One region of the Paenibacillus sp. Marseille-P2973 genome, then DNA from elsewhere that is predicted to be linked to it. Evidence: predicted binding sites of a transcription regulator. Region 1 holds the regulator's gene; the other holds the start of a gene.
What was found. Region 1 encodes CtsR, which represses protease genes until heat stress. Its sites were predicted from a motif close to ATGGTCAATAAAGGTCAAACA; they were not measured.

Region 1 (12,355 bases):
CGCTCAGTTATGGCGCAGGCTTGGATGAGAACATATCGGCAGGCCAACTGTATAAGGCCGATATGGATAAGTTTTACTCCATTGCAACGATGCCTTACTTTACTAGCTTCCAGGCCCAAACGGCAATGGCTGACGGCCGGTTTTTCATGGCAGGCGGAGTGTTGCATGGCGGCAGGGGCAACGAACCGGTATCAGAAGCTGTAGTATATGATCCGGCTACGAATTTATGGAGTGATGTAGGCAATATGTCGACAGCCCGCTCCAATGCGGCAGCGGCGCTGCTGCCTGACGGAAAGGTGATCGTCGCAGGAGGAAGAGGCGGCAACAATACAGGCCAGCTGAACTCGACTGAAGTTTACGATCCGAAAACCAACAAGTGGACCAGGGGTCCGGTAATGAAGTACAAACATGAAAACCCGATATCGATTACAATGGCTAATGGCAATATTATTTTTATCGGAAAAGGCAGCGAGAATGGCATTAAGCCTATGGAAATGCTGCAAGCCGCCAAGACCTCAGATGGAGGAAACACCGGGACTTCAAATAAGGGAACGGTGTTTGAGGGGACTCTTGTCGCCACTAAGACACAGTTGAAGCAAGATGGCTGGACCTACAAAATCTTGTACTACAAAAATGTGAAGGCCAATTTCAGATGGAAGCTCGGAAATATGGAGTATACGCATCAGTATCTTGTTCGACAGCAGGATGGAACAAACACGACGGAAATTGTGCTTACAGGCCGGTTTGATTTTGTGAAGCTGGATCAGGATGTAGTGTATTTCATTCAGGACAATTACTTGAAGAAATTAAAGCTCGGCGACACTTTCGGCGAGATGATCCCTTATCCGACAAAATACGGATTGGACACGGATTCGGCTTCTATCTTCCGTCGTAAAACTCAGCAAGGCGCGTCGCTTGATCTGGGGATGAGGGCTTTTGACGGGGAATATATATATGCTTGGGAACGTTCGAAACGGGATGCCTACGAAGAGTGGGGAATGCCGGTTCGTTACAAATATGACGGAAGCAGTCTGCAGGTTTTGAGCTATACGTATGGACGGAGCGCACAATTTTTCCCCGACAAGCTTGAATTGGCCGGCGACTATTTGCTATACACCACTTACCCGGATTCAAAAGAGAACAGGGAGGCTGTGAACAAAGGCTACATGCTGCATTCCCTCAAGAAGGACGGGACCTGGGAAAAGGACTTGGCCCGGATATACAGCTTTGATACGTATAAAGACAGAGTTTATTATGGTGATGCAAATGACGGAAAAGTGTATTCCGCGCTAGGCGACGGCAGTGACAAGAAATTGTTTGAGGCGGAAGGCTGGGGCGGGGATCGTTACTTTTTTGATAATTCGGTCATTTATGAAACTCCGGATAAAATCGTAAGGAACTCGCTCGACGGTAAGCAGAAAAAGGTGCTCAAGCAAAATACGGCCCGCTACAGCTATATGTTAGTTTCGGTAGATAGTAAGGCAATTGTCTTTGACAGACAGGACAATAACAAGTACGGGAAATGGGCAGGAACCTACAAAAAGGATCTCGCAACAGGTAAGGAAGTGCTGATTTCCGCGCCATCCAAATAAAGTGCTCTAAATGCAAAGTACACACGCCCTCGATTCATGATGAATCGGGGGTGTTTTTCACGTGTTTCGGTCCCTCTTGGCAAATCGGAAATTTGTGCTATAATAAAGTTAAAGTCAAAGAAAGTCAAAGTCAACATATCATGACCATCCCATATTCAAACCGGCGCATACGGTTAATACTATTCATACATGCGATGCTTTGTTTATATATAGCAGATCAGTTACATCGGTGGCGCGGTATGTTGGAGTAATGAGCAATGGAGGATGTGTGATGCGCAATATCTCCGATATTATTGAGAAATATCTCAAAAGCATTTTGCACGAAAGTCCCGAAGGGGCGATAGAAATTCAGCGTAATGATCTGGCCGATCAGTTTTCCTGCGTTCCTTCCCAGATTAACTATGTGATTAGCACAAGATTCACCCTGGAGAAGGGTTATCTGGTGGAGAGCAAACGCGGGGGCGGCGGTTATGTCCGAATTAGGCGGATCGAATTGCCGGGCCCGACCACTTTGCATACGCACCTTCATCAGACGATTGGCGACGAGATCGGCCAGTCTGCGGCGGAGGGGCTGATTTATCAATTGGAAGAGGCCAGGTTTCTTAGCAGCCGGGAGGCTGCCCTAATGAGGGCGGCGGTATCCAGGGAAATACTGATGGTGAAGCTGCCGTACCGCGATCAGATCCGGGCGCGGCTTATGAAGGCGATGCTGATATCATTACTCGGTTAATGACCGGCACAGCCTCTTAAAATGCAAGTTCAAAAAGTCGGGTTTTCAGGACCGAAGCGTATGCTTCCGAAGTGCGTTTTTACAAAACGCTTTAGGTTGGATGAAGCTAGGGACTGAGTAGCGGAGCTAAACGTTTTCGTAGAAAACGACTTCGTAAGCATTTGCTCATGAGGTACGTGAGCAAGGGAAGGCTCGGCTGAATTCAAGATTCGACGTCGAATCCGCTTCATGATTTGTTTCGTCGTGGAAAGACGATTTGTTGAACAACATCTATAAGTATGTGTTGAGTCTATCCATAAGAGGAGGGACATCCCAATGCAATGCCAAGAATGCGGCAAACGCCCCGCTACGCTTCATTTTACGAAGATCGTAAATGGGGAAAAGACGGAATTTCATATTTGTGAAGCTTGTGCCAGAGAAAAAGGGGAGATGATTCCCGGAACGACAGGCGGATTCTCCATTCATAATCTGCTGTCGGGACTGATGGATTTTCATCCTGGTATTCAGGGACATCCCAGTGCAGCTAAACAAAACGAGAACATCCGCTGTGAGGAGTGCGGTCTAACCTATTCCCAGTTCAGCAAGATCGGACGTTTTGGCTGCAGCTCCTGTTATAAATATTTTAATGACCGACTCGATCCGCTCTTCAAAAGAGTGCACGGCAACACGGTCCATGTGGGCAAAGTGCCGAAACGGGCGGGCAGTCATATCCAGGTACAGCGCAAGCTGGACGACCTCCGGCGAGAATTGCAGTACCGGATTGTTCAGGAAGAATTTGAGGAAGCGGCTGCGCTCCGGGATCAGATCCGCGAACTTGAAAAGAATATTCCCGCAGAGTAGGAGGAGAGTATCATGCCTAATCTTCGTTTTACAGAACAGCCGTTAAGCGAATGGATGAGCCAGGGCGGAAAGGAATCGGATATCGTCATCAGCACCCGGGTGCGGATCGCGCGTAACTTGATACATCATCCGTTTCCGATGCTGGCGACGAATCAACAGTCGGAAGAAGTGCTGGGTTTGTTGCGGGAAGTGCTGACGGATGAGCGGCTGCAGCAATACGGCATGCTCCACCCGGTTCTACTCGCCGATTTGGAGGAGCTGGACAAGAAGATTCTGGTCGAGAAGCATCTGATCAGTCCGAATCTGGCCGGAGAATCCCGAAAAGGCGCCGTCTTTATCAGTGAAGACGAAAGTTTGAGCATTATGGTGAACGAAGAAGACCATTTGAGAATTCAATGTTTATATCCCGGTTTTCAAGTGCAAGAAGCTTGGGATAAGGCGACCGAGATTGACGACATTTTCGAGGATCATGTAGATTATGCCTTTGATGGGAACCGGGGCTTTCTGACCAGCTGTCCAACCAACGTTGGTACGGGATTACGTGCCTCAGTCATGATGCATCTGCCGGCATTGGTGCTTACGCAGCAGATCAACCGGATATTATCCGCTGTATCCCAGGTAGGACTTACGGTGCGTGGCATATACGGCGAAGGCAGCGAAGCGATGGGGAACTTGTTTCAAATCTCAAATCAGATTACACTAGGACAAAGCGAAACGGAAATTATTGAGAATTTGTATGGTGTCGTCCTGCAGATTATCGAGCATGAGAAAAATGCCCGCGAAAGGCTGCTGTCCGAATCGCGCTTGCGGATGATTGACCGTGTAATGCGTTCTTACGGGATTTTATCCCACGCTGCGATTATGGATTCGAAGGAAGCGGCTCAGAGGCTTTCCGACGTCCGGCTTGGCGTAGATATCGGTTTGATCGATGACGTTCCCGCAGGGGTGCTGAATGAGCTGAATGTCATGACGCAGCCTGGTTTTCTTCAGAAACTGTTCGGCGAAAACTTATCGCCTGGCGAGCGGGATATGTACCGCGCCAAGCTGATTCGGGAAAAAGTGGGTAAATAACTGAAACGATAGATTCTATATGGAGGTGCAAACAATATGATGTTTGGAAGATTTACGGAACGTGCCCAGAAGGTGTTGGCCTTGGCCCAGGAAGAAGCAGTCAGACTAGGTCACAATAATATTGGTACTGAGCATATTTTGCTCGGATTGATCCGCGAAGGAGAAGGGATTGCCGCTAAAGCGCTGATCGGCCTTGGACTCGGACTCGAGAAAATTCAAGATGAAGTGGAAACGCTGATCGGCCGCGGACAAGAACAGCCGTCTAATATCGCCTATACGCCAAGAGCCAAAAAGGTTATTGAGCTGTCCATGGACGAAGCGCGCAAATTGGGTCATACCTATGTCGGTACCGAGCACATTTTGCTTGGCTTGATTCGGGAAGGTGAAGGGGTTGCGGCACGCGTGCTGAACAATCTCGGCATCAGCTTGAACAAAGCCCGCCAGCAAGTGCTGCAGCTGCTTGGCAGCAGCGAAGCCGTATCAAGCCATCATGGAGCGCCTGCCAATGTCAATACACCGACGCTGGACAGCTTGGCCCGTGATTTGACGGCTTCCGCCAAGGAAGGGAATCTCGACCCGGTTATCGGACGCAGTAAAGAAATCGAGCGGGTTATCCAAGTACTTAGCCGCCGGACCAAGAACAATCCGGTGCTCATCGGCGAACCCGGCGTGGGTAAGACGGCGATTGCCGAAGGCCTGGCGCAGAAGATCATCAACAACGAAATTCCGGAAACCCTCCGCGATAAAAGAGTCATGACCCTCGACATGGGGTCCGTTGTCGCCGGAACCAAATACCGGGGTGAATTTGAAGACCGTCTGAAAAAGATCATGGATGAAATCCGCCAAGCCGGAAATATCATCCTGTTCATCGACGAATTGCATACCTTGATTGGAGCGGGCGGGGCCGAAGGCGCCATCGACGCTTCCAATATTCTGAAGCCGGCGCTCGCCCGGGGCGAATTGCAGTGCATCGGGGCTACGACGCTGGATGAGTACCGCAAATATATTGAAAAAGACGCCGCACTGGAACGCCGGTTCCAGCCGATTACGGTAGATCAGCCGTCGGTGGAGGAAGCGATTCAGATCCTGCACGGGCTTCGCGACCGGTATGAAGCGCATCATCGCGTGAAGATTACCGACGAGGCGATCGAGCAGGCCGTCAAGCTGTCCGATCGTTATATCCAGGACCGCTTCCTGCCGGACAAAGCGATCGACCTGATTGACGAAGCGGGCTCCAAAGTAAGGCTGAACTCCTATACAGTACCGCCAAACTTGAAGCAGCTCGAGAACCGTCTGGACGACATCCGCAAGGAGAAAGACGCTGCCGTGCAGAGCCAGGAATTCGAAAAAGCCGCTGCGCTTCGCGATACCGAGCAAAAAATTCGCGAAGAGCTGGATGTAACGAAGAATCAATGGAAAGAAAAACAGGGCCGTACCGACTCCGAGGTAACTCCGGAGGATATTGCTCAAGTGGTAGCCAGCTGGACCGGAATCCCGGTTATCAAGCTGAAAGAAGAAGAAACCGAGCGTTTGCTGAATATGGAACAACTCCTGCATGAGCGGGTAATCGGCCAAGACGAAGCGGTAAAAGCCGTCAGCCGGGCGATCCGCCGGGCACGGGCCGGCCTCAAGGATCCGAAGCGTCCGATGGGTTCGTTCATCTTCCTCGGTCCGACCGGGGTAGGTAAAACCGAGCTGGCAAGAGCGCTTGCCGAATCGATGTTCGGCGACGAGAATGCCGTCATCCGCATCGACATGTCGGAGTACATGGAGAAGCACTCCACGGCCCGTCTGGTAGGCGCGCCTCCGGGATATGTAGGATATGAGGAAGGCGGACAATTGACCGAAAAGGTACGCCGCAAGCCTTATTCCGTAGTCCTGCTGGATGAAATCGAAAAGGCCCATCCGGAAGTGTTCAACATTCTGCTGCAAGTGCTGGAAGACGGCCGGTTGACTGACTCCAAAGGCCGGGTGGTCGATTTCCGTAACACGCTGATCATCCTGACGTCCAACGTAGGGGCTGAAGCGATCAAGCGGAATACGCGCCTTGGTTTCACTGCCGTCGAGGATGCAGGTGCGGATTATGACAATATGAAGGGCAAAGTGATGGAAGAGCTCAAGAAGAGCTTCCGTCCTGAATTCCTGAACCGGATTGATGAAATCATCGTGTTCCACTCCTTGGAAGAAAGCCATATCGGTCAAATCGTGTCGCTCATGTCCGAGGAGCTTCGCAAGCGGCTGCGCGAGCATGAAGTGGACTTCGTCCTTACCGATAAGGCCAAGGCCTTCCTTGCCAAAGAGGGCTTCGATCCGGCATACGGAGCGCGTCCGCTGCGCCGGGCGATCCAGAAGCATATCGAGGACCGTCTGTCCGAGGAATTGCTTACCGGCAATGTGAAGAAGGGAGATTCGCTCACGATCGACGAGGAGAACGGCGCGTTGACCGTAGAGAAATCGGGTCTTTTTTCAAAAAATGCTTAACTTGATGTGAAGTGACTGAAAAAGAAACGGATGATATCCGATATATGTAGTAAGAGGCTCCCAAAGCGATGCTTTGGGAGCTTTTTACATAGAATGACCTACATAACGCAAGAGTTGGCTAAACGTCGGTACATACGCAGAGAAAAGCCCGTTTTGACGGGAAAAAACTTTACGTTAAATCTGAAAGAATGGTAAACTTTTAATGGTACCTTTTGTGGTGCGACCTGCAAGGTTTGTCAAATTTTGCAGTGTGGAGAAGGAGAGATAAATGGTTAAAGTAAAGACAAAGTTTTATTGTACCGAATGCGGATATGAATCGCCTAAATGGTATGGAAAATGCCCGGGCTGCGGTTCTTGGAATACCATGGTGGAAGAAACGGAAAAAGTGGTCAAAACCCAAGGACTTACTTCAGGCTTATTTCATACGAAAGAAAAGCCGCTTCCGATCATAAATATAGAGAGCGGCCAGGAGCCGCGGATTCAAACGGGAATTGCCGAGCTCAACCGGGTTCTTGGCGGAGGCATCGTTCCCGGATCGCTGATCCTTGTAGGGGGGGACCCGGGGATCGGGAAATCCACGCTCTTGCTGCAGACCTCGCACGAAATGGCCAAAGCCGGACTTCGGGTGCTGTATATTTCCGGGGAGGAATCGACCCGGCAGACCAAGCTTCGGGCGGAACGGCTCGGTGCGCTCTCTCCCGAGCTGTACGTGTTGTGCGAAAGCAGCATGGATGGCATTGAGGAAGCGATCAATCAGGTGAAGCCGGATTTCCTGGTCATCGACTCGATTCAGACGGTGTATTTGCCGGAAGTGACGAGCGCGCCGGGAAGCGTGTCTCAGGTTCGCGAGTGCACGGCCCGCTTCATGCGGATCTCGAAGGGGCAGGGCATCGCCACGGTGCTGGTGGGCCACGTCACTAAAGAAGGAGCTATTGCAGGACCGCGTATGCTGGAGCATATGGTGGATTCGGTGCTTTATTTTGAAGGGGAACGCCATCATTCCTATCGTTTGCTCCGGGCGGTAAAGAACCGGTTCGGTTCGACTAACGAAATCGGCATTTTTGAAATGAATGAAGCCGGACTTGCGGAAGTAGCGAATCCTTCGGAACTGTTCCTGTCCGAGCGTCCGCTGGGCGTTGCGGGTTCTACGGTAGTAGCCTCCATGGAGGGAACCCGGCCGATGCTGGTCGAGCTTCAGGCGCTGGTCGCGTCCACGCAGTTCCCTTCGCCCCGAAGAATGGCGACAGGGGTGGATCATCACCGGATGAACCTGATCATCGCGGTGCTCGAGAAACGGATGGGAATGTTCCTGCAAAACCAGGACGCCTATGTAAACCTTGCCGGCGGCGTCAAGCTTGACGAACCGGCCGTAGATTTGGCGATCGCCGTAAGCATCGCCTCCAGCTTCCGCGATCTGCCGACTAAGCCTTATGACGTATTTTTCGGCGAAGTCGGATTGACGGGCGAGGTCCGGGCGGTGTCCCGGGCGGAGCAGCGGGTGAAGGAAGCTGCCAAACTCGGATTTAAACGGGTCATTCTCCCCGAGAAGAGCATGAAAGGGTGGAAAGGACCGAAAGAAATACAATTAATCGGTGTGAATACCGTTGCAGATGCGCTAGCTGTTGCGTTAGATTAGGGGGCACTAAATGATGAAAGAAACAACCCAAGCGGAGAAAATGAACGATTTGCTTAGGCTCGTTGCACCGGGTACCGCTTTTCGTGACGGGCTCGAAAACGTACTTCGAGCCAAGACCGGCGGCCTCATAGTCGTCGGTTACAGTCCGGAAGTGATGGAAGTGGTCGAAGGCGGCTTTTCCATCAACTGTGACTTTTCGCCAAACTATTTATACGAACTCGCCAAAATGGACGGTGCCATTATTTTAAGCGAGGATTTGAAACGGATTTTATATGCCAATACCCAGCTCATTCCGGATTCCTCCATCTCCTCCGCGGAGACCGGGATCCGTCACCGTACGGCAGAGCGGGTTGCGAAGCAGACGGGTAAGCTCGTGGTATCGATCTCCCAGCGGCGGAACATCATTACGCTGTATCAAGGCGGCCTGCGCTATGCTCTGAAGGAAATCGGCGTAATCCTTACGAAAGCCAATCAGGCGATTCAAACGCTGGAGAAATATAGAGCGGTATTGAATCAGGCCCTCACCAACCTGACTGCTTCAGAGTTCGAAGAATTGGTTACAATACCGGAAGTCATCAATGTAATTCAACGCGTGGAGATGGTCATTCGCATCAAAATGGAGATCAAGCGGTTTATTAATGAGCTTGGTACCGAGGGACGGCTGATCAGCATGCAGATGGAAGAACTGGTCAGCAATATGGAGGAAGAGGCGTGGCTGCTGTATAAGGATTACGCGAAGGACGGCAGTGACGAGGCGATCCGTGAAATTATTCTCGGGCTCAAGCGTTCCAGTGACGACGAGCTGCTGGACGACAACCATATTACTCGTTTGCTCGGTTATCCGACTTCAGCGGCCGTCTCGGAGGATCTGGTTTCTCCACGCGGTTACCGCGTCTTGAACAAAATCCCGCGTCTTCCGAATGTGATCATCCACAACCTGGTGGAGCGTTTCCGGGAGCTTCCAAGCGTTCTGATGGCCACCATCGAAGAGCTGGATGAGGTCGACGGCATCGGCGAAGTGCGGGCCCGGGCGATTAAGGAAGGCTTGAAGCGTCTTCAGGAACAGGTGTTCATTGACAGACAAATTTAATTCTCCTACAATCAGATGATGATGTTAAGGATATCTATTTGAGGTGAAAAGATGATTACTAAATCAATTCCGAACCTGTTTACCTTAGGTAACCTGTTTCTCGGAATGCTGGCCATGATGCTCGCGCTTGACGGCAGATTCAGCTTGGCAGCGATTATGGTTATTGTCGCCATGCTGCTGGACGGTCTTGACGGACGGGTAGCCAGAGCTTTGAATTGTCAAAGCGAATTCGGCAAGCAGCTTGACTCGTTATCGGATATCATCTCCTTCGGCATTGCTCCGGCACTCATTATGTATTTAATTTCATTCCATGATCTGCCGCAAACCGGTCTTGTCTGGGTCGTTACCGCCATTTTTCCGATGTGCGGAGCGCTGAGACTGGCCAGATTCAATGTCCAGAAAGGAATCCCGGGTTACTTCATAGGTTTGCCAATTCCCGCCGCAGGTGGGGTTCTGGCTACTTTATCGCTGTTTCACAAGGACTTCTCTGCGCCTTATTTCATTATTTCGATGCTATTGCTGTCCTACCTGATGGTAAGCTCGGTCAAATATCCGAATTTCAAGAAGCTCGGGTTGCCGAGGAAAGCCGTAGCCATTACGCCGTTTGTCGTTATATTGGCTGTTGCGATTGCGGTCATGTTCCCGGAGCAGATTTCCAAACTGATCTTCGTCCCGCTGGTACTGTACGCGGGGTATGGTTTGAAACAGAACGTCGATAAGCTGCTGCGCCGTAAGCGCAGGGACGACGATGATTCCGAGCGGGCCTACCGTCCCAAACGTTAATAGAGGTTGTTCAAAAAGTCATCTTTCCACGACGAAGCAGATCATGAAGCGGATTCGACGTCGAATCTTGAATTCAGCCGGGCCTTCCGTTGCTCACGTACCTAATGTACGCTCCGCTACTCAGTCCCTATCTTCATCCAACCTTCTCGGTCCTGAAAACCTGTCTTTTTGAACTCATATTAATAACAACCAAAGAAAAAGGCATTGCCTTCTGCAATTGTGCGGAAAGCGATGCCTTTTTTTGCGATCTTAAGTTCCTAATCTTAGGACATATTGAATAAGCCCAGGGTAGAGCATTTTTGCGATTCTTTTTCCAGCACTTCGTCGAGCTCGATGCCGAGCAGGTTGCAAAGCGCGGAAGTATAGAACAAGCTGCGTCCAAGTTCATTGCTGATTGCATCCCGGCAGTTTTCGCAGAGTTCTCCCCGGACGTGCTCATTAATTCTTTCCTTGGCCTGCTCCAGGCTCATGCCGGGTTCAAATTCCTGTTTGGTGGCATGAAGCTCCACACATCCGCATTCGGTAACCGCCTTGGTCACGGTGCGGACTGCAGCGGCATTAGTTTGTCCCATTTTAGACATGACATCCAGCAGACTGCGGTGACGGAGCAACAGTTCAGAAACTTGATCTTGAAAAGATTGAAGGCTCGGTGCGCTCATTTTCCATCCACCTCAATATTATGAATTGAGTTCATTATATGCCACCCTTTCCCTACTTATCAACCTGAAATCCCGCTCACTGCGGGTTCCTTCCGAATTTAATTCTTAAGAGGCCGACAAAAAAATTGCTTCCCCTCCGATTACGTCACCAAAAATTGGATCATACTGGATATTGATGATACATAATCAGGAGGTGAAGAGCGTCATGCTGAAAAAGAGTTTACTGATCGTATCCGGACTTTGCGGTGCATGGTTCGGTTATACCATGGAGGGCGTAGCGGGAGTGTTCCCTCAGCCGCTCAAGAGCTGGTTTGAAGGGATGAGTCCTCTGTTGGCCCAATTTATACTGGCGGCGGCGGGAGCGTGCCTGTTTTTGTTTTTCTTCTCGCTTGCGGCCGATGTCGTCTCTGTAAAAGTGAGACAATGGATCACGGCGCTGACACAAATCCCGATGAAGGACTTGGCGGCGGGAGCGGCCGGACTGACTGCAGGACTTCTTCTTTCTTTAATGGTCTATCCCGTTTTGTCCTGGTTTGGAACCCTGGAAGGCTTTGCCCAGTTTGCGATTTCCATGCTGCTCGGTTACATGGGCCTATACGTCGGATTGGAGAAAAAAGAGGAGCTGTCCTCCTTATGGATTTCAGGAAAATGGGGCAGCGGGAATCCCGAGGAAGAGCGGCGGCTTGAGGAACATAAGATTTTGGATACCAGCGTGATTATTGATGGGCGTATCGCCGACATTTGCAAAACAGGTTTCATCGAGGGAACGATCGTCATCCCGGAATTCGTGCTGGAGGAGCTTCAGCATATCGCCGATTCGTCCGACTTGCTGAAACGGAACCGCGGACGGCGGGGACTGGATATTTTGAACAAAATCCAGAAGGAACTCGATGTGAAGGTGATGATTTACGAAGGGGATTTCGAAGAGATCTCCGAAGTCGACAGCAAGCTGGTCAAGCTGGCCAAGGTGCTGCAGGGTAAAGTCGTAACCAATGATTTCAACCTGAACAAGGTGTGTGAATTACAGGGCGTCTCCGTGCTGAACATCAATGATCTCGCCAATGCGGTCAAGCCGGTCGTGCTTCCGGGCGAGGAAATCATGGTGCAGGTGATCAAGGACGGGAAGGAACACGGACAAGGCGTCGCCTATCTGGATGACGGCACGATGATCGTCGTTGAAGGCGGCCGTGACTTCATCGGCACCATCACTGAGGTGTTGGTAACGAGCGTACTGCAAACGTCCGCGGGCCGGATGATCTTCGCCAAACCGAAACTGTTGGAAAAAGCCCAGTAAATTCGGTATGATGGGAGATAAATGCGGGAACTAAAGACGGTGTATCGAACGACCGCAGAGTCCCGCTTACTATCTGGCAGGTGAGGCAAGAGATCATGAAAACGGAATCCGCCCCGGAAGTCGGGGTTATCGTGGTGGCAGCCGGTCGGGGAACGAGAATGGGCACGAAGGAGAGCAAA
Region 2 (12,355 bases), on a different contig from region 1:
AAGTAAGACCGCCGCCGATCAGCACGTTATCCGCAATGTTAAGCAGGTTGTCGATAACATCGATTTTGTCCTTAACTTTGGAACCGCCGATGATCGCTGTGAAAGGACGATCCGGATTCGACAACGCTTTGCCGAGAACGGACAATTCTTTTTCCATCAACAAGCCGGATACAGCCGGAATTTGGTGAGCGATGCCTTCTGTCGATGCATGCGCACGGTGAGCGGCGCCGAACGCGTCGTTCACGAACAGATCAGCCAGCTCGGCAAATTGTTTTGCAAGCTCCGGATCGTTCTTTTCTTCGCCCGGATAGAAACGGACGTTTTCAAGCACGAGCACGTCGCCGTTGTTCATAGCGTCAACTTTCGCTTTTACCGCTTCGCCGATTGCTTCGTCAGCTTTGGCTACTTCTTTCCCGAGCAATTCGCCAAGGCGTTTAGCAGGCAGCGTCAAACGCATATCTTCGTTCACTTGGCCTTTTGGACGTCCCAAGTGGCTAGCCAGGATCACTTTCGCGCCATTTTCGATCAAATACTTAATCGTCGGCAGCGTCTCGCGAATCCGGGTATCATCCGTAATTTTGCCATCTTGCATAGGTACATTGAAATCTACGCGGACAAACACGCGTTTGCCGGTTACTTCCACATCACGTACACTTTTCTTATTCATCTCCACGTTCCTCCTATAGGTATGCGCGGCGCCCACCAGGGCTTGAGCACAGACAGGCTGCGCATTTCCGTTGCGACTTCGACTCTTGATTTCTCTCCTAAGCGGTACTACTTCTCTTTTTATATAAAAAAACGGTGTGTGTGTGAATGTCGGATTACATATAAAACCATGAACCAAAGAGGAGTCCTCCATAAAGGTTGCTCCTCTTCGGTAATGTTATCAAGGAAAAACGATATTACTTAACTTTTTTTGCGAAGTATTCCAAAGTACGAACCAATTGAGCAGTGTAGGACATTTCGTTGTCATACCAAGCAACCGTTTTAACCAGTTGTTTGTCGCCAACAGTCAATACTTTAGTTTGTGTAGCGTCGAACAGGGAACCGAAAGTCATACCTTTGATGTCCGAAGATACGATTTCGTCTTCTGTGTAGCCATAAGTTTCTGGGTCGGAAGCAGCTTTCATAGCTTCGTTGATTTCAGCTGCAGTTACTTTCTTCTCAAGAACAGTAACGAGCTCAGTCAGGGAACCAGTTGCAACTGGAACGCGTTGAGCCGCGCCATCCAATTTGCCTTGCAGTTCAGGGATAACCAGGCCGATAGCTTTTGCAGCGCCAGTTGTGTTAGGGATGATGTTCTCAGCAGCAGCACGAGCACGACGGAAGTCGCCTTTCGCATGCGGAGCATCCAAAGTGTTTTGGTCGCCAGTGTAAGCGTGGATCGTAGTCATCAAGCCTTCAACGATACCGAATTTGTCTTGAAGCGTCTTAGCCATAGGAGCCAAGCAGTTCGTTGTGCAAGATGCACCGGAAATAACGGTTTCCGAACCGTCAAGGATTTCATGGTTTACGTTGTAAACGACAGTTTTCATATCGCCTGTAGCAGGTGCGGAGATAACGACTTTCTTAGCTCCGCCTTTCAGGTGAAGCTCAGCTTTTTCTTTAGTAGTGAAGAAGCCTGTGCACTCAAGCACGATGTCTACGCCAAGCTCGCCCCAAGGCAATTCTTCAGGGTTGCGGTTAGCAAGAACTTTAACTTCTTTGCCGTTTACTTTGAAGAAGCCGTCATGTACTTCAACTTCGCCGTCGAACTTGCCTTGCGTCGTATCATATTTCAACAAATGAGCCAACATTTTTGCGTCTGTCAGGTCATTGATTGCTACTACTTCGATGCCTTCCACATTTTGAATACGGCGGAAAGCCAGGCGTCCGATACGTCCAAACCCGTTAATACCAACTTTTACACTCATGAATAGATCCTCCCAGTGTTTTTTTTATTATTCAAGACAGGCTGAATAACCCGCCATGAGTAAACCATTTAATAAACTTTCTTGTTTTGAGTGCGGAAAAGAGTTATTCCGCTTTGCGGCTCTCGCTTCGCTCGATCTCTTCCACGATTTCCTCCGCCGCGGCTTCATCGATCACAAGAATATCTTCGTGCCCGAATTTCAGCACGGCAAGAATGGCCTTCGCCTTGCTCTTACCGCCCGCGATGCCAATGACGGTTTCGGTACTCTTGATGTCTTCCAGCCGAAGACCCAGAGTCAGCATTTTGTGAACGACAACGCCATTTTCATCAAAATAGTATCCGAATGATTCCGCTAACGCGCCTTCCTTCTGCAGCTCTTGGACCACGGAAGATTCCAATTTGCGGCGGCGCGCCATCTCCATAGCATCACCGATTCCATGAATGATAATCCGCGCCTCGCGGATCATCTCTACGATATCGTGGATGTTAGGATCGCCTACGAGCGACTCGTACGCTTCTTTTCCGAGCAAATCAGGCACATGCAGCAGACGATACCCTGCTCCAAGCCGTTTTGCCATCCCGGAGGCAATCGTGTTGGCCTGTATCTCCAGACTTTCACCCAATCCGCCTCTCGCCGGCACAAACCAACATTGCTTCAGCGAAAGATTTGCCGGCGGGCTAAGTTGCTCCGCTACCTCGGCAATAGTAGAACCGCCGGTAACCGCAACTACGTCCTGGCTGCTCATGGCGCTTAGCAGAGCTTTGGCTCCTGCCCGGCCCAGTTCCTTCTTCGTCAGCGGGGAAGCCTCGCTGTCGCCAGGAACGATAACAACCTTACGAAGTCCGAAAGCCTTCTGAATTCTTTCTTCCAGATTGGATAATCCGAAGATTTCCTTAACGATCGGCTCCAAAGCCTCCAGCAGTTTCCTGCCCGAATCACTGATTCTCATGCCTATATTCTCGATTTCAATCAGGCCCTGAGCCTTCAGGAGATCCGTCTCGGCCCGCAACACTCGTTCTGTCATGTTCAGCGATACCGCAAGCGTTCTGCGGCCAATCACGTCCGACAACAAGATCTGGTGAAGAATGGTATACCTTTTCTTGAGAATTTCCATGAGATCAGGAAGAAGCTGCTTTTGCATTTCCAAAATAGTTCGCATGCTTTCCACTCCTGCAAGCTTCGTCTTCTCTCTCCTTCTCCTTGGTCCTAAAATGTCCCGGGTAAACTTTTTAAGTCCCACTGATATTCTAACCAATTTTTAGCTCTGATGCAAGCCTGACGTCCGTATAATTTACATTCTCGCCAAAGCCTATGCATAGCCTGATTTCGAACCTTTGGGGGATGGGCCCAGACAATAAAAAGGCTCCTTAGTGTTGTAATAGACGTCTTACCATCTATCCGACCATAAGGAGCGTTGCTCTTAAACTACATATATCCGTAAGCTTTAAAAGGCCGCTTTAATTGATATCGCGCTTTTAGGGGCCATCGAGAAGGAGAGTTCCGCTTCTCCTCGCAGCCGGAGTGATACATTCTCTACACCCTCCCCATCATTAAACAAAACGACGGCAATTGAATCATCCGTATTTTTGAAGGCGACGGAGCGAATGTGGTCTCCGGAGCTGTCGGAGTGTATTCGCACCGCTTTAGGGCGGATGATCTTGCTGAAATGCGCCAGCGCGTAGTAATCCAGCGTATAGGTCAGCTCGCGGGTTTGCTGATTGACCGTCACGATGCCGCGGCAAGTACTGCGCCCGAATCCCGGCACCACCGGGCCGTTGTTTTCATCGAGGGCCATGTTCCATAACACGAACGATTTGCTATGATTCCGTAGGATCTCGATCCCCGTCCGGAACACATTGGAGAAGGCCGGCTCGAAGGCAGGAATCCATTCTCCGCCCGATCCTTCGGTGAAATGAACTTCCTTGGCCGGAAAAGCCCGGCTGACCTCGCTCTGTGCCGACGCCTGACCTCCGTACCAGTGCCAGGCCACGCCGTCCACCTCTTCCTCCGCTTGGTTCAGCACCGTCAGCGGGTACTCCGGTTTATCCCAGTTGTGATCATAACAGAGAATCTTGGTGGAAATTCCATTCCGCCGGAAGGCAGGCTTTAGAAAATCTTTGATGAACTCACTCTGTACTTCAGGCAGCATCAGCATGCCGGGGTAATGTCCCGGAACAAATAACGGTTCATTCTGCGGAGTTATGGCATAGATCTGAAGCCCGTTCTCTGCGTAGGCCTGAATATACCGTACAAAATACTCCGCATACGCTTCATAATATTCTCTCTTCAGCTCCCCGCCGATCATGGAGCCGCTTGTCTTCATCCAGCCCGGCGCACTCCATGGCGAAGCCATCAGCTTGAGTTCCGGATTCCACTTTACCGCCTGCCGCAGCAATGGAATGATGTCCTGCTCGTCATGGGCGATCGAAAACCGGTTTAACGCCGGATCCGTTTCTCCCTGGGGAAGATCATCGTAGCTGTACATTTCCCTAGCATAGTCCGAAGCTCCCATGGGGTTACGAACCACCGAAAGCCCGATCCCCTCATTTGGATCAAACAGTCTCTGCATTACTTCCGCTTGCTGCTCCTCATTCAAAATCTGGTTCATCAAAAAGGCGGCTGAATCGGTAAAAGAGGCTCCAAAGCCGTCCATTTCTTGAAAAGTCCGGGTTTCATCCAAAGCCACCCGGACGGCTTCCACACCGATGTCAGCCGGCGTCAATTCCTGAGGGGATTTCTTGATGAACAGCTCGCGTTCTCCCAAAGATTCATATATCGTAAGCTCCTGCATGCTGTGTCCCTCCGTTTAATGGGTTAATCCGTTTTTACTTCATGCCCAGTTTTTCTTTGTTTTGCTTCATCTTCTCGCTGCGAATTTCAACGATCTTACTCCAGTTGTTGTCTTCCAGGAACTTTTTGTAAATCGACAAATTGTTGTTGAATTCATCGTCGCTCTTGGAGCGGATCATGCTGACGAGCGACGTGCTCCACTGGGTGTTGATAGCGGTCAGGGCGCGCGCTTCCTGCGTTCCTTGATCCGGATTTGTATTTTCCAGGATGAAATGCGGCTTCATTTTGCCTTTGCCCCACTCCTGCATTTGCTTGATCGCCTCAGGGAAAGCGTCGGCGCTCAGCGCTTTATGACGGTCATGTCCGAAGAACATGAATTCGCCCATCCGGTAATCCTTTTTGAATTTATCGGCATTGTTCAATTGAAGGTCTTTCACTTCCGGCGTGAATTGCACGCTTCCGTCGGCGGCTTTCGTATACGTTTCACCTTCGATACCGTAGTTCATCAGCATTTGGCCTTCTTCGCTCAGCAGGTACGTGAACACCTGGATCGCTTTAGCAGGGTCTTTACACTTCTTCGTGATGAAGCTGACCATCCAACCGGAAATGCCGGACTGGTTCAAGGTCGGCTGATTGCCGACAGTGCTTTGTGGACCGTCGATCGCGATGTATTCTTTGCCCGGATTCGCGCTCATGAAAATTTGCAGATTGCCGCCTTGCTGCGGCGTGCCGTCAAGCAGCATCGTAGCGTATTTGCCGGACTTCACTTTCTCTTCAAAGGCCGGGCCGTCATCGGCAAAGCTGTCGTCGCTGATCGCTCCGTCGCGGTACGACTGATTCAGCGTTTTCAGCCAGGTCAGATAGTCTTCATCGAGGTTACGGTCGTAGAACCCGCCGTTCGCGTCTTCCAGGGGCACTCCGATGAAGTCCTGCAACACATCGCCCAAAGAACCGGTGCCGGTGCCGATCGAGTTAAAGCCGAATGGGAACAGTTCAGGGAATTTCGCCTTGATTTGCTGCATCGAATTTTTGAAGTCGTCCGGCGTAGCAAAGCTCGGCTGGCCCAAAGCTTCATAAACATCCTTCCGAATCACGAACGCTGTCTTCGCCGGAATGTTACCGCTGTCATAATCCTCTTGCGTATTGGAGTAGTTCGGATAGCCGTAAGTTTTGCCGTCTTTAAGCTGGAACCAGTTCAGCGTGTCTTGAGCCGCTACTTTATTGAAGTAAGGATCGTATTTCTCGGCCAGCTCCGTCAATGGAAGCGCCCAGGTTGCCGCCTTCTGTGCGGCCGGTGAATTGTTGTCGAACGTCGTGAGGATGTCCGGCATGTCGCCGCCCGCGAAGAAGGTGTTCAGCTTCGTGTCGTCGCCTTTGATGAATTTGATGTTGATATTCAAATCTTCCTTAATCTTTTTGGTGACCACATCATTGCCAAAGTCGGTGTTCCACCAGTCGGCATTCACATACCAGGTCAAGTCCGTAGTCTCTTCTTTCGTATCCAGCTGCCAGGCCGGCTTCTCCGGATCCGGCGTATATCGTCCTTCTAGGGAAACCTCTTTGCCGGAGCTTTTCGAGCCGCCGCCGGATCCCCCGCCGCAGCCCGTTACGACCAGCGCAGCTGCCAAAAGTGCCGTGCCCACCTTAAGCCCTGTTTTGCCAAAAGCCTTGTTCATCTTCAACATCCAAACCCCTCCTCTTTTGTATTAAAGCGCTTTCTAATCCGCCCGGAGCCTACCCCGTATCGGTCGTTTTCCCCGGTTTCACAACATATACCTTATCTCTACTCCTTCACCGCCCCCAGCATCATGCCCGAGATAAAGTACCTTTGCAAAATTGGATACATCACAACAATCGGCAAGGTTGTAATGACGATCGTTGCTAGTTGAACCCCTTTCGTCGTCGTTTCAATGACGACCGATCCCCCGATATTCTGCATCGACTGCGTCTGGGACTGAACGATAATCTCGTACAGCTTCATTTGCAGCGGATAGAGGGCCTGATCGGTAATGTACAGCTTGGTCGTCATGAAATCGTTCCATTGTCCGACCCCGTTAAACAAGGCGATCGTCGCCATGGCCGGCATCGACAGCGGAATAAATATTTTCAGGAAAATGCGCCAGTCTCCGGCCCCGTCGATCTTGGCCGACTCTTCCAGCGAATCCGGGACATTTCGGAAGAAATTCATCAGGATGACCACATCGTAGTAACTGAACAGCGCAGGGATGATATACACCCAGAAGCTGTTGAGCAGCCCCAGCGATTTAATCAGCAAGTAGGTCGGAATCATACCGCCCGAGAAAAACATGGTGATCACGCCCATCGCCACATAAAGCTTGCGGCCGCGGACATATTTTTTGCTCAGACCGTAACCGATCATGGCACAGAAGAATACGTGCGTAATGACGCCGAGAAATGTTTTTGAGATCGAAATAAAGAAGGATTGCCAGATGCTCGTATCCCGAAAAACAGCTTGGTAGTTCTCCAATGAGAACTCTTTCGGCCAGAATACGAAGCCCCCCTCAGCCAGCGATTTGCCGGAACTGAAGGATGAAACGATGACGTTCCAAAGCGGTACAACAATGATGATCGTAAAAATACTCAGTAAAATCAGATTTATCGCATCAAAGACCCGGCTATCGAGATCTTGTTTAGCCACCGTTCTGCTCACTCGGATGCCCCCTTACTAAAGCACGGATTGATTATCATTCAATTTGCTGGTGACCTTGTTTGCCGTGACTAACAGAATGACGGACACAATTGAGACACCCAGGCCGACCGCCGTCGCGTAGGAAAAGTCGCCTTGCGTCATCCCCATGCGGTAGACGTAGGAGTTAATGACTTCCGCGCGGGCCCGGTTCTGCGAGTTCATCAGCACCAGCGTTTGATCCAGGTTGGAGCCGAGCAAGCCGCTGATCGTCAGAATCAGGTTCAAGCTGATGATCATTTTCATGTTCGGAATGGTGATGTTCCAGATTTGCCGCAGCCGGCTGGCTCCGTCAATCTTGGCCGCCTCGTAGTAGGTCGGGTCGATCTTCGACATAATCGCCAGATACAGAATGGTTCCCCAGCCCGCTTCCTTCCAGATGTCGGACAACGTGGCGATCCACCAGTACTTGCCGGCATCCAGCATAATATTGTGAGGTTGAGAGATCACGCCGAGATCCAGGAGCAGCTGATTGAACATCCCTGTCGTTGAGAACCAGGTAATCAGCATCCCGCCGAGCACGATCCAAGACAGAAAGTGCGGCAGATAGGAAACCGTCTGAACGATCTTTTTGAATCGGGTGTGACCAACTTCAAAGATCATGATCGCCAGCACAATCGGAATCACGAAACCGATCAACAGCTTCAGGAAGCTGATCCCCAGCGTATTGACGACCGAGTCCCAGAAATATTTGTCGGACAGAATGATTTTGAAATTTTCCAGTCCCACCCACGGGGCCGTGTCCAACGTATCGATGACCGTGTAGTTTTTAAAAGCGATCGTCAGTCCATAAATCGGAATGTAACAAAAAATAATCATAAAAATGACGCCAGGCAAAATCATCGACTGCAGTTCCCATTGCCTTCCGTAGTCGACCATAAAGTCTCTAATCCTTTGCCCCATGGGCTTTCTCTGCTCCAAATGCGCGTCTGATTTGGCCATCCCTTGGTCCCCCTTTTGGCTTCCATGCAATAAAAACGTTTTTATTTTCACATATAAAAATCTGTCCCTGGCCCCGCCAAATTTTCGCGGATTCTTCAGAATACAGCCTTCTTACTCTTGGCCAAGGTCGTTTCTTTGGATTTTCACTTGGCTTGATCCTCTGACAACCAGTTCTCCCGCCAATTTCTGCTTCTTGCCCTGTTCCTTCTTCTGGATCATGCGTACCAAATGGTCGATAGCGAGTACACCCTGCCTGGCGATCTGGTTCCTTACCGTTGTTAATGGAGGCGTGAAGTATTGGGCGATATCGATATCGTCAAACCCGACCACGCTGATGTCTGCAGGAACGTCGAATCCATGGGATTTCAGCGCCCGGATACAACCGATGGCACTCAAGTCGTTCCCCGCCAGGAATGCATCCGGCAATTTGTCCGGGTGCATATGAAGAAATGATTTTACCGCGTTGTAGGTGCCTTCTTCCTCAAAATAACCTTGGAGCACATAATCTTCATCCACGAGTAACTGATGCTCCCGCAAAGCCTCCAAATAGCCGTCCCTCCGCTGCACGCTGTCGAACATCGTGTCCACGCCGGAGATATAAGCGATTTTCTTGTGTCCGAGACTGATCAAGTATTTGGTTGCTTCGTAACCGGCCACGAAGGAATCGAAAATCACGCTGCCCATCGTTTCATTCTCCAGAAACCGATCCAGAAACACGGCCTTGATCTTTTCTTTCATCATCATGCTGACGTCTTCATCATCGATGCGCAATTCCTCATAAATAATGACGCCGTCGACCCGCCGGCCCAAAATATTGCTCATTATGACCTGTTTGTCGCGGGTTACAAATACGTTCAGCCCATAGCCGAGCCGGTCGCATTCACGGGCCATCGATTCAACCAGCGTATAGAAGTAGGGACCCGATACGCTGGTTGTAAAGAAGCCTAGCATTTTCGTTTTGCCTGTTTTAAGCTGCTTGCCGTTCAAATTCGGAACATAATTCATTCGTTTCGCCACGTTTAGCACATGCGATTTGGTCTCGGGGTTCAAAACATCGACATTGTTTAACGCATTGGAAACTGTCGAGATCGATACACCCGCCTCTCTAGCCACATCCTTGATGGTAACCTTACCCATATCCAATCTTCCTTTTTATAAAAACGTTTTTATAATCCTAAATTAGCATAGAAGCGCTTTCATGACAATGCCTATTTTGCAAAAATAGTTCTCGTCTACCACTCTCGCCCGTTCTCCATATATTCCCCTGGAACTTTTTTAGAGAACTTGCTTGCTTTTTAAACTCGTATGTCATATAATCATTTTTGCTACGCTAAATGGATGTAACTAATCCATACAACTTGCGCCCGTGGTCCAATGGATATGACGTAGGCCTCCGGAGCCTGAGATCGAGGTTCGATTCCTCGCGGGCGCGCCATTATACTTATCAGCAGATTGCTGGATATCATATGTTTTACCCACTAACCCTTATGCACGGGTTTTTTTATTACACAGAGTTTGACTTTCTTTGACTTTCTGTTTTAAATTGTTTATTATGAGGTTAATATTCATCGATTCCGTCAATTCTGAAATTGATTGAACCGATTTCGTTCACATGGTTGATCCAACTAATAAGGAGGTTTTATCGGTGAGTTATATTCCTATGGTCGTTGAACAAAGTAACCGCGGTGAGCGCGCTTATGACATTTACTCCAGACTGCTGAAGGACCGCATCATTTTCCTGGGTTCTCAGGTGAATGACGTCGTCGCAAATGCGATTATTGCGCAAATGCTGTTTCTGGACGCGGAAGAACCGGGCAAAGACATCCATCTCTACATTAACAGCCCTGGCGGTTCCATTACAGCCGGGATGGCCATTTTCGATACGATGCAGTTCATTAAGTCCGACGTCTCCACCATTTGCGTGGGTCTCGCGGCTTCCATGGGCGCTTTCCTGCTGAATGCCGGCGCCGAAGGCAAACGCTACGCGCTGCCGAACAGCGAGATCATGATTCACCAGCCGCTCGGCGGAGCCGAAGGCCAAGCTACCGATATCGAAATCCGTGCCCGCCGCATTCTGAAGATGCGCGACAAGCTGAACAAGATCTTGGCTGAACGCACTGGCCAGCCTCTTGACCGGATTGAGAAGGATACGGACCGTGACTACTTCATGAGCGCGGCCGAAGCTAAAGAATACGGCCTGATCGATCGCGTTATCGAGAAAGTCACGCCACAAGGCGTATAAGAGGTTAAACTTCATACGTTAATAAAGCCAAGGACCGCTCCTGGGGTGTACCGCACTCCTAGGGCGGTCCTTTTTTTATTCGTGATAAACCGGTACTAGGATGGGTTGTTGCTCCCCAAGCGCACCGTCACTTTGCCGGGTTGCCTTGCTTTTTCGCCGATTCGGTGAAAAAATATGAGCAGAGAAGTTAGCCACCCACCAACTAAGGAGTGAACAAGATGAGCCATACCCACGATGAACAATGGACCGAGGTTCGCCGGACGCTTGCCCAAGTAGCCACCGGAACAAAAAAGGCCGACCTGGTCGTTAAAAACGGAACGCTCGTCAACGTATACACCGGACAGCTTCAAGCTCATACCGACGTGGCTATCGCCGCAGGGCGGATCGCTTATGTCGGCGATGCCAGCCATACGATCGGCGAAGATACGGTAGTGCTGGATGCGAAGGGACGCTTTATCGCACCGGGCCTGCTGGACGGGCATATGCATGTCGAGAGCACCATGCTCTCTGTCACCGAGTTCGCCAAAGCCGCATTGGCGAAAGGCACCACCGGCATTTTCATGGACCCTCATGAAATCGCCAATGTGTTTGGAGCCGACGGCGTACGCTGGATGCACGAAGAGGGGCGTGCTCTGCCGCTGAAGGTATACACAACCTTCCCTTCGTGCGTGCCCGCCACGGACAATCTTGAGGACGCCGGAGCGGAGCTGAACGTAGCCGATATCGAGGACGGAATGACCTGGGAAGGCGTCGAGGGACTCGGCGAAGTGATGAACTTCCCGGGCGTCGTGTACGGCGACCCCAAAATGACCGGCGAAATCGCCGCGACATGCCGGGCAGGCAAGGCGGTCACCGGGCATTTCCCGAGCGAGGACGAGCCGATGCTGCAAGCGTACATCGCCTCAGGCGTCACGTCCTGCCATGAGACGGTAACGCGCGAGCAAGGCCTGCTGAAGCTTCAGCTAGGCATGCATCTCATGATCCGCGAGGGCTCCGCCTGGCATGATGTGAAGGAAGTGATCAAGGTCGTGACGGAAGATCACGTGCAGCCGGGCAACATCATGCTGGTTACGGACGATGTTTACCCGCAGACCCTGATCGAGAAGGGTCATATGAACCACGTCGTCCGCCGGGCCATCGAGGAAGGCGTCGAGCCGGTCACCGCCATCCAGATGGGCTCGATCAACACGGCCCGCTATTTCCGGGTCGACGGTGACGTTGGCGGCATCGCGCCGGGCAAATGCGCCGATCTGCTGCTCATCGACAGCCTGAAGGACATGGAGCCGTCCACCGTCATCACGGACGGCAACGTGGTGTTTGACGGCGGCGCGCTGAAAATGGCCTTCCCGGCCTATGTATATCCGGAAGCCGCACGGCAGTCGGTGCACTTGGCGCGGCCGCTGGAGGCGCGCGACTTCGCGCTGGCGAGCAGCCGTAAGGACGCCGCAGCCGAAACGGAAGTGAACGTGATCCGCGCGATCGAGAACAGCGCACGGACTGCACGCGGCACTGCACGGCTCTCCGTGAAGGACGGCTTCATTCAGCCGAGCCTGGAGCAGGATGTCATTACGCTGGCCTGTATCGACCGCCATCACGGCACCGGGCAGATTTCCCTGGCCTTCGCGCAGGGCTTTGGTCTGCAGCGCGGTGCGGTCGCTTCGACCGTGGCGCACGACAGCCATAACCTCCTGGTCATGGGCACCAATCCGGAGGATATGGCCTTCGCGGCCAATGAATTGGCTAAGCTCGGCGGCGGCATGA

Region 2: the regulator CtsR is predicted to act here: its motif matches at 9,865-9,885, upstream of clpP (ATP-dependent Clp endopeptidase proteolytic subunit ClpP).

Annotation. Positions count from the first base shown of each region.
Region 1 covers NZ_JAGQEH010000020.1:2,267-14,621, forward strand. Annotated here, with positions in the region: gene KB559_RS22915 (Kelch repeat-containing protein) at 1-1,592, shown strand, start outside; gene KB559_RS22920 (CtsR family transcriptional regulator) at 1,864-2,322, shown strand; gene mcsA (protein-arginine kinase activator protein McsA) at 2,638-3,162, shown strand; gene mcsB (protein-arginine kinase McsB) at 3,175-4,233, shown strand; gene clpC (ATP-dependent protease ATP-binding subunit ClpC) at 4,270-6,714, shown strand; gene radA (DNA repair protein RadA) at 6,983-8,350, shown strand; gene disA (DNA integrity scanning diadenylate cyclase DisA) at 8,364-9,440, shown strand; gene pssA (CDP-diacylglycerol--serine O-phosphatidyltransferase) at 9,492-10,223, shown strand; gene KB559_RS22955 (nucleoside triphosphate pyrophosphohydrolase family protein) at 10,487-10,882, opposite strand; gene KB559_RS22960 (PIN/TRAM domain-containing protein) at 11,088-12,176, shown strand; gene ispD (2-C-methyl-D-erythritol 4-phosphate cytidylyltransferase) at 12,272-12,355, shown strand, end outside.
Region 2 covers NZ_JAGQEH010000017.1:45,261-57,615, reverse strand. Annotated here, with positions in the region: gene KB559_RS22095 (phosphoglycerate kinase) at 1-667, opposite strand, end outside; gene gap (type I glyceraldehyde-3-phosphate dehydrogenase) at 903-1,913, opposite strand; gene KB559_RS22085 (sugar-binding transcriptional regulator) at 2,017-3,072, opposite strand; gene KB559_RS22080 (glycoside hydrolase family 30 protein) at 3,358-4,704, opposite strand; gene KB559_RS22075 (type 2 periplasmic-binding domain-containing protein) at 4,739-6,388, opposite strand; gene KB559_RS22070 (carbohydrate ABC transporter permease) at 6,487-7,374, opposite strand; gene KB559_RS22065 (ABC transporter permease) at 7,390-8,352, opposite strand; gene KB559_RS22060 (LacI family DNA-binding transcriptional regulator) at 8,464-9,489, opposite strand; tRNA gene KB559_RS22055 (tRNA-Arg) at 9,713-9,787, shown strand; gene clpP (ATP-dependent Clp endopeptidase proteolytic subunit ClpP) at 9,998-10,594, shown strand; gene ade (adenine deaminase) at 10,813-12,355, shown strand, end outside.